2 regions of the Shewanella aegiceratis genome follow, and region 2 is predicted to be linked to the other one. Evidence: predicted binding sites of a transcription regulator. Region 2 holds the regulator's gene; the other holds the start of a gene.

Evidence for each region. Region 2 encodes sigma-54, which starts transcription at its own class of promoters, with help from an activator protein. Its sites were predicted from a motif close to GTTGGCACGNNNNTNGNNT; they were not measured.
Region 1: the regulator sigma-54 is predicted to act here: its motif matches at 3,056-3,074, upstream of glnA (glutamate--ammonia ligase).

The regions. Positions count from the first base shown of each region.
Region 1 is NZ_CP080416.1:4,184,291-4,188,788, forward strand. It holds gene map (type I methionyl aminopeptidase) at 1-551, opposite strand, end outside; gene K0H80_RS18195 (ParD-like family protein) at 541-768, opposite strand; gene typA (translational GTPase TypA) at 964-2,787, opposite strand; gene glnA (glutamate--ammonia ligase) at 3,156-4,498, shown strand, end outside.
Region 2 is NZ_CP080416.1:3,885,910-3,890,407, reverse strand. It holds gene mgtE (magnesium transporter) at 1-40, opposite strand, end outside; gene K0H80_RS16900 (HPr family phosphocarrier protein) at 141-416, opposite strand; gene rapZ (RNase adapter RapZ) at 409-1,257, opposite strand; gene ptsN (PTS IIA-like nitrogen regulatory protein PtsN) at 1,254-1,697, opposite strand; gene hpf (ribosome hibernation promoting factor) at 1,700-1,987, opposite strand; gene K0H80_RS16880 (RNA polymerase factor sigma-54) at 2,018-3,505, opposite strand; gene lptB (LPS export ABC transporter ATP-binding protein) at 3,640-4,371, opposite strand; gene lptA (lipopolysaccharide transport periplasmic protein LptA) at 4,368-4,498, opposite strand, start outside.

The DNA of each region.
Region 1 (4,498 bases), 300 kb from region 2:
TCGGGGGCCTCGTGCATCTCACGGCCTATGCCGTGGCCGCAGTATTCCCTGACGATACTGTAGCCATGGGACTCGGCATGGCGCTGTATGGCGTGGCCGACGTCGCCCAGTCTGGCGCCGGGTCTTACCTGCTCGATACCGGCCCACATCGCCTCATAGGTTACCTGGCAGAGCTTGCGCGCCTGGGGCGAAGCCTCAGGCATCACAAACATCTTGCTGGAATCGGCGATGAAGCCGCCCTTCTCCAGGGTGATATCCAGGTTGATAATGTCTCTGGGGCCGATCAGCTGAGTGCCCTTAGGCACGCCGTGACAGACCACCTCATTGATCGAGGAGTTAAGCACATACTGATAGCCATATTGCCCCTTGCTCGCGGGCCTGGCCTCGAGCTCCTCTACGATATAGTTCTCTACCAGATCGTTGAGGGCCATGGTGGAGAGGCCAGGTTTCACCTCTGCATCCAGCATCTGAAACACCTTAGCCAGCAGCTGCCCGGCGGTGCGCATCAGGGCGATCTCTTCTGCCGTCTTGAGCTGCACCCTATTCTGCATCTGGACTGGTCTCACCGCTGGTGACATGCTGGGCCGACACGTCTGCCGACTTGAGCAGCTCGGCCATGATCTGATTGAAAGACAGCTGGGGATGGAGCTCGGCCATCATCCCCATCTTGATCCAGAACTCGGCCTGGGAGTTGATGGAACGCGCCATGACGCCGCTGGCCTTTCTCAGCTCCTCATGGAGCTCGTCGGAAATCTTTACTATACCCATTACGTACACTTAGCAATTAAATATATACGCATTATATATGGATCGTATAGATTGGTGCAAATTGCCATTGACGCTAACGCTCGCGTCGGCATTAGCCGAACCTCTGGCCAGCTTACGCCAGATACAAAAAACCCCGGCCATCTGCATGGTCGGGGCTTTGGGCTAATCGACTGCACCTAAAAGGTGCGGGTCAGATTAAGCGTCTTTAGAGGCGCGGCTGGCACGCTTACGATCGTTTTCGGTCAGGTGACGCTTACGCACGCGGATGCTTAGCGGAGTCACTTCTACCAATTCGTCGTCGTCGATGAACTCGAGCGCCTGCTCTAGGGTCATCTGGATGTGCGGTGTCAGTACCTGAGCTTCGTCGGTACCAGAGGCACGCATGTTGGTCAGCTGCTTACCCTTCAGACAGTTAACTGTCAGGTCGTTGGCACGAGAGTGGATACCCACTACCTGGCCTTCATAAACTTCTGCCGCGTGACCGATCATCAGACGACCACGGTCTTGCAGGCCGAACAGGGCGAAGGTCAGTGCCTTACCGGTAGCGTTAGAGATCAACACACCGTTCTGACGTTGACCGATATCGCCACCCTTCACTGGACCATAATGGTCGAATGAGTGGTAGATAAGACCTGTACCAGAAGTGGCTGTCATAAACTCGGTTTGGAAACCGATCAGGCCACGGCTAGGAATGATGAAGTCGATACGCACACGGCCTTTACCGTCTGGCTGCATGTCGCGCATGTCCGCCTTACGGGTACCTAGCTTCTCGATCACCGCACCTTGGTGCTCTTCTTCAACGTCAACGGTCAGCGTCTCGTATGGCTCGCACTTCTCGCCGTCGATCTCTTTAACGATAACTTCAGGACGCGATACGGCCAGCTCGTAGCCTTCACGACGCATGTTTTCGATAAGGATAGACAGGTGAAGTTCACCACGGCCCGATACGCGGAAACGGTCTGGGCTGTCTGTCTCTTCGACGCGCAGTGCCACGTTGTGTACCAGTTCCTGTTGCAGACGCTCAAGGATGTTACGTGAAGTCACGTACTTACCTTCTTTACCAGCGAATGGCGAGGTGTTTACCTGGAAGGTCATGGTCAATGTTGGCTCGTCAACAGACAGAGGTGGCAAGGCTTCGGCGTTGCCCACGGCACATACAGTGTCAGAGATCTTCAGCTCGCCAAGACCTGTGATCGCTACGATGTCGCCGGCATTAGCTTCAGCCACTTCGTGACGGTCCAGACCCATGTAACCAAGTACCTGGCCGATCTTACCGTTACGTGTGGTGCCGTCAGCGCCCACTACGGTAACCTGCTGGTTTACCTTAACGCTGCCGCGCTTGATACGGCCAACGCCGATAACGCCCACGTATGAGTTGTAGTCCAGCTGAGAGATCTGCATCTGGAAGGCACCTTCGGCATCGGCGTCAGGTGAAGATACTTTCTCGACGATGGTCTCGAACAGTGGCGTCATGTCTGTGCCAGTCTCTTCAGGATCCAGAGTCGCGAAACCGTTCAGTGCAGACGCATAAACGATTGGGAAGTCCAGCTGCTCGTCGGTAGCACCCAGGTTGTCGAACAGGTCGAATACTTGATCGATAACCCAATCAGGGCGCGCACCCGGACGGTCGATCTTGTTGATCACTACGATAGGCTTAAGGCCTTGAGCGAAGGCTTTCTTAGTCACGAAACGTGTCTGTGGCATTGGACCATCGACCGCATCAACTAGCAGTAGCACACAGTCAACCATAGAAAGTACACGTTCTACCTCGCCACCGAAATCGGCGTGGCCAGGGGTATCAACGATGTTGATACGGTAATCGTTCCACTTGATGGCAGTATTCTTCGCCAGAATCGTGATTCCACGTTCCTTTTCAAGATCGTTGGAATCCATCACCCGCTCAGCGGCCTCTCCTCGAGTCTCAAGGGTTCCAGACTGTGCCAGCAGCTTATCAACCAGGGTCGTTTTACCATGGTCAACGTGTGCAATAATGGCGATGTTACGTAAATTCTCTAACACGGATAAACCTCTTACCATCGAAAAAATAGGGTATTGATAACAGCCCTAATAATAGCTGTTGCAATAAAAAACGTGCCATTCTACTCTAGCGAGGGGCTCTCGCACAGGATTATTTTTTAGTCAGCTATGAATAGTCATGTTTATATTGGTGCGCACCATATTGGTGAACGCACCATCAAGAGGCATCTGTTGCACCGTTATGGTGCAATAACGAGATTCCCGCCACCTACCTTCTTTATTGTTCCCATAAAAATCAATATGTTAAACTTTTGGCACGAGTCTAGCTTTACTCATGCCAGAACCGCGTTGGTCGCAACGCTGAATGATATAAGAAGGGCATCCCCTCTACTCTACTCGGAGACTTTAGAATGTCAGTTGAATCAGTTTTACAACAACTAGAAGAACTTGAAGTTAAGTTTGTTGATTTGCGTTTTACCGATACTAAAGGTAAAGAGCAGCACGTATCTATTCCTGCTCACCAGGTTGATGCCGATTTCTTTGAAGACGGTAAAATGTTCGACGGTTCATCTATTGCTGGTTGGAAAGGCATTAACGAGTCTGACATGGTACTGATGCCAGACCCAACGACCTTCGTTCTTGACCCGTTCACCGAAGAAACCACTGCCCTGATCCGCTGTGACATTCTTGAGCCAGGCACTATGACTGGTTACGACCGCGACCCACGCTCTATCGCTAAGAAAGCCGAAGAGTACATGGTTTCTACCGGCATCGCCGATACCGTACTCATTGGTCCTGAGCCAGAGTTCTTCCTGTTTGACGACGTTAAATTCGGTACCGACATGTCTGGCTGTTTCGTTAAGCTAGACGCTAAAGAAGCGGCTTGGAACTCAGGCACTCACTACGAAGACGGCAACACAGGTCACCGTCCATTCGTGAAAGGTGGTTACTTCCCAGTAGCACCGGTTGACTCTTCACAAGATCTTCGTAGCGCCATGTGTCTGGTTCTGGAAGAGATGGGTCAAGTGGTTGAGGCTCACCACCACGAAGTGGCGACTGCCGGTCAGAACGAGATCGCGACTCGCTTCAACAAGCTGACTGAAAAGGCTGACGAAATCCAAATTCTTAAGTACGTGGTTCACAACATGGCCCACGCTTACGGCAAGACGGCGACCTTCATGCCTAAGCCAATCGTTGGCGACAACGGTAGCGGCATGCACGTTCACCAATCACTGGCTAAAGACGGTGTTAACCTCTTCTCTGGTGACAAGTATGCGGGTCTGAGTGAGACTGCTCTGTACTACATCGGCGGTATCATCAAGCACGCTCGCGCGCTTAACGCCTTCACTAACCCAAGCACCAACTCGTACAAGCGTCTTGTGCCTCACTTCGAAGCACCAGTCATGCTGGCCTACTCGGCACGTAACCGCTCTGCGTCTATCCGTATCCCAGTAGTACCAAGCCCTAAGGCACGTCGTATCGAGACTCGCTTCCCAGATCCAACGGCTAACCCATACCTGGCGTTCGCTGCACTGCTGATGGCTGGTCTTGACGGTATCCAGAACAAGATCCACCCAGGCGAAGCCATGGACAAAGATCTATACGATCTGCCAGCGGAAGAAGCGGCTGAGATCCCACAGGTTGCAACCTCTCTTGAGAACGCACTTGAGAACCTGGATGCAGACCGTGAGTTCCTTACCAAAGGCGGCGTATTCTCTGATGACTTCATCGACTCTTACATCGCTCTGAAGAC
Region 2 (4,498 bases):
GTTGATCTGTGGTTTCACTATCTAACACTTCGATCGGCATAGCTCCTCCTTTGGCAGTTGATTGAACGGCTTGGGTGGTAGGCTTGTAAGTCTATGATAAGTATAGGACGAAATTAAGCGGGCACCGCAAAGCGAGCCGATTATACGGCCTCATCGAATTTGGCGTCAATAAGGGCGCTGATGGCATCTAAGGCCGCCTGGGCATCTTTGCCTTCGCTGGTGATGGTGATGGTTTTACCCATGCCGGTTTCGAGCATCAGGAGGCCGAGTACACTGGCGGCGGAGGCCTGTTTATCGCCCTGGATCAGGGTGACCTCGGCGTCAAACTTAGCGGCGAGCACCGCCAGCTTGGTCGCCGCTCTGGCGTGCAGGCCCAACTTGTTGCAGATGGTCAGCTCGCGAGCCAACTTAGTCATGCTTTAGTTCTCTGTGGCGCGCCTGAACCTTATGCTTGCCCTTGTTGAACAGCTTGGCGAGCTGGTCGGTCACATAGACAGATCTGTGTTGGCCGCCGGTGCAGCCGATGGCGATGGTGAGGTAGCTGCGGTTGTTGCGCTCCAGGTGAGGCAACCAGGTTTCCAGCAGGTTTTCGATCTGCCAGATGAACTTGTTGACCAGTGGCTGCTGACTCAGAAACTGCTGCACTGGCTCATCCAGGCCGGTCAGAGGCCTTAGCTCAGGTTCCCAATGGGGATTGGGCAGGAAGCGCACGTCGAACATGAAGTCGGCTTCGGTCGGCATGCCATATTTAAAGCCGAAGGACTCGAAGTTGATCACCAGCTCCTTGTCGACCGTGCCCAGCAGGATCTCGCGCACCTTGTCGCTCAACTCATAGATGTTGAGGTTAGAGGTGTCGATATAGTGATCCACGAGTTTGGCGATGGGGTCGAGCAACTTGCCCTCGAGCTGAATTGCCTCCTTGAGGGAGACCTTAGAGCGTGACAGCGGGTGTAGTCTGCGGGTCTCGCTATAGCGCTTGAGCAGCACATTGTCGCTGGAGTTCAGGAAGAAACTTAAGATTTCGGTATCTTTGGGGAGCTTGGCCAGCTGTTTTTCCAGCTGGATCTCTTCGCTGGGCATGTTGCGCACATCGACGCTGATGGCCACGAGATCGCTGCGTCCCTTGAGCTGCTCCAGCAGGGACTCCATCATCTGCAAGGGCAGATTGTCGACACAGTAGTAGCCTAGATCTTCTAGGACCCTGAGTGCGACGGATTTTCCCGATCCTGAGCGTCCGGATACCAAAACCAATTTCATTGGGTGATCACCTGATAGAGTTCGGATTCATCTTGTGTCTTTCTTAGCTGCTTCATGATCGCCTTATCATTGAGCTTCTCGGCCATAGCGGCCAGGGTGCTAAGATGTTGCTCGCATTGATCTGCGGGCACCAATAACGCAAAAAGGATATCGACGGGCTGATTGTCAATGGCATCGAATGCGATTGGTTCAGCACATTTCACCAGTACGGCCACGGGTTGATCTATGTTAGTCAGCCGTCCGTGAGGAATCGCGATACCATTGCCTATACCTGTGCTGCCCATTTTCTCTCGAGCCAGAAGGCTTTCAAATATTTCTTGAGAGGAGAGGGTGGGGTACTGGACAGCGGCTAAGTCGCTGATAAGCTCCAGTACCTTTTTCTTACTGCCCGGAGTGGCGCAGGTGGTGCACTCCGGCCGCAGGATGGTACTCAGTTCCATCGTTAATGTTTAGTAAGCTTCTCTTTGTGTTTAATGACCTGACGATCGAGTTTGTCAATCAGGGAGTCTATCGCGGCATACATGTCCGCATGTTCGGATGTTGCGAACACTTCTCCGCCACGGAGATGTAACTTTGCCTCAACCTTCTGTTGCAACTTTTCGACATTTAATACAACGTGCACATTATTGATCTGATCGAAATGACGTTCAAGCTTTGTGAATTTCTCTTCGATGTAGCTTCGTAGAGATTGGGTGATCTCGATATGGTGCCCAGTCAGGTTTATTTGCATAAAGATAGTCCTCCAGTTTCCAGGTTTGTTTTATAAGCTCTTGCGCTGATTCGAGGGCGGTATAAGCATTGCCTCGCGATACTTGGCAATGGTGCGTCTAGCCACCTTAATACCCTGTTCGGCCAAGAGTTGAGCCATCTTGCTGTCGCTCAATGGCTTTTTCTGGTTTTCCGCAGCAACCAGCTTCTTAATGAAGGCACGTATTGCTGTTGAAGAGCACTCTCCGCCATCGTCGGTACCGACGTGACTGGAGAAGAAGTATTTAAGCTCGAAGATCCCTCTCGGGGTATGCATATATTTTTGCGTGGTCACACGCGAGATGGTGGATTCATGCATCTCCACCGCCTCGGCGATGTCGTTAAGTACCATGGGCTTCATCGCCTCTTCGCCAAATTCGAAGAAACCTTGCTGGAAGTCGACGATACAGTTGGTCACCTTGAGCAGGGTCTCGTTGCGACTCTCCAGGCTCTTGAGGAACCATTTGGCTTCCTGCAGGTGACCGCGAATAAACTGGCCATCCGCCTGACTCTTAGTGCTGCGGGCCATGGCGGCATACTGTTGGTTGACGTTGATCTTGGGCATGCTGTCTGGGTTGAGCTCGACTACCCAGCGTCCCTTCTTCTTGGTGACGGTCACATCCGGGATCACGTACTCGTCGCGGCTGGCGGTGATGGCGAGGCCGGGACGGGGATTCAGGGTCTGGATCAGGGCTATGGCATCCCTCAGCTCATCTTCCTTGAGCTTGGTTTTGCGCATCAGCAGACGGAAGTCGCGTCCGGCGATGAGATCCAGGTGCTCCTTGATCAGCATGCGGGCGTTGGCGATGTGCGGCGTGTCGTCGCTGTATTGGGCTAGCTGAATCGTCAGACATTCGCTGAGGTCGCGGGCCGCCACACCAATAGGGTCGAAGTGTTGTACCCGTTTGAGCACCGCCTCGACCTCGTCTAGTTCGATCTCTGGGTCGCCCATGGCCTCGAGAATATCTTCGCAGGTCTGGGTCAGGTAACCGCGCTCGTCGATGGCGTCGATGATGGCGGTGGCGATGGCCAGGTCGTTATCGGAAAAAGGGGTCAGGTTCTTCTGCCATTCCAGGTGTTCATACAGACCTTCGCTGGTCTCGCCCTGAAAAGGCATGTCGTCGTCGCGCATGGCGCCCGAGCTTGAGTTTGGCGAGGCAGTGTAGACCTCATCCCAGGTGGTATCCACCGGCAGCTCGTCTGGCATTGAGTCTTGAGTCAGGGCGTCTGAGGTCTCGACCCCTGAGTTATCCTGGCTCGAATCCAGCTCTATCTTGTCGTCGTACTTGTTGTCGAAGCTGTCGCTGACGCTATCGTCTTGCAGCTCGATGCTGGCGCTCTCCTGCTCTTCATCCAACTCCAGTAGCGGGTTGGATTCTAATGCCTGCTGGATCTCCTGCTGCAACTCTAATGACGACAACTGCAACAGACGTATGGCCTGTTGTAGCTGGGGCGTCATGGTGAGATGCTGACCCATTTTGAGCTGAAGTGACGCTTTCATCGTACTGCTATTCCCTTGTTTCTAATTATAAAATGAGAAAGCTCTGGCTATATGTGCCGGACAAATATATCGGATAGTGCCTAAGGCCACAATTAACGCATGGTATTTCCTCTGTGGCCCCATTATAAGATTAACTATAGCTTGAATTGTTCACCTAAGTACACTGCTCGTACTTGCTGGTTGTCTAAGATTTCGGCGGGTGTGCCCTCGGCGATCAGATTACCATGGCTGACGATATAGGCTTTCTCGCAGACGTCTAATGTTTCGCGCACGTTATGGTCGGTGATCAACACCCCCAGGCCGCGATTCTTAAGCTGCTCGATGATCTTCTTGATGTCGATGACCGAGATAGGATCGACACCGGCGAACGGCTCGTCGAGAAGAATAAACTTAGGGTTGGCAGCAAGCGCCCTGGCGATCTCCACCCGGCGACGTTCACCGCCCGAGAGCGCCATGCCGTGGCTGTCACGGATATGGGTGATGTGAAACTCTTCCAGCAGGTGTTCCAGCTCCTCTTCGCGGCCATCGTTATTAAGATCGCTGCGGGTCTGGAGCACGGCCATGATGTTGTCTCGCACCGAGAGCTTACGGAAGATGCTGGCTTCCTGGGGCAGGTAGCCTATGCCTTTGCGGGCGCGCAGGTGCATGGGGTCTAGCGTCAGGTCGTCATCGTCGATAAAGATGCGGCCCTTGTCGCTCTGTACCAGGCCGACGACCATGTAAAAGGTGGTGGTCTTGCCGGCGCCGTTTGGCCCCAGCAGGCCGACGATCTGCCCGGTCTTGACCGTGAGGCTCACGTCTTGGACAACGGCACGACTCTTATAGCTCTTGGCGAGGTTCTCCGCCTTCAAGATCAGGTCTGTCATTGTTTTTCCTGTTCTGGTTTCTTCTCGGGCTTCTGCTCTGGCTGGATCTGTTCCTGATAGTTTTCAGGCTGAATGATGGTGATCACTCTGTCTTTGCCTGTGCTCTCGGCGATCAGCTGTTGCTGCT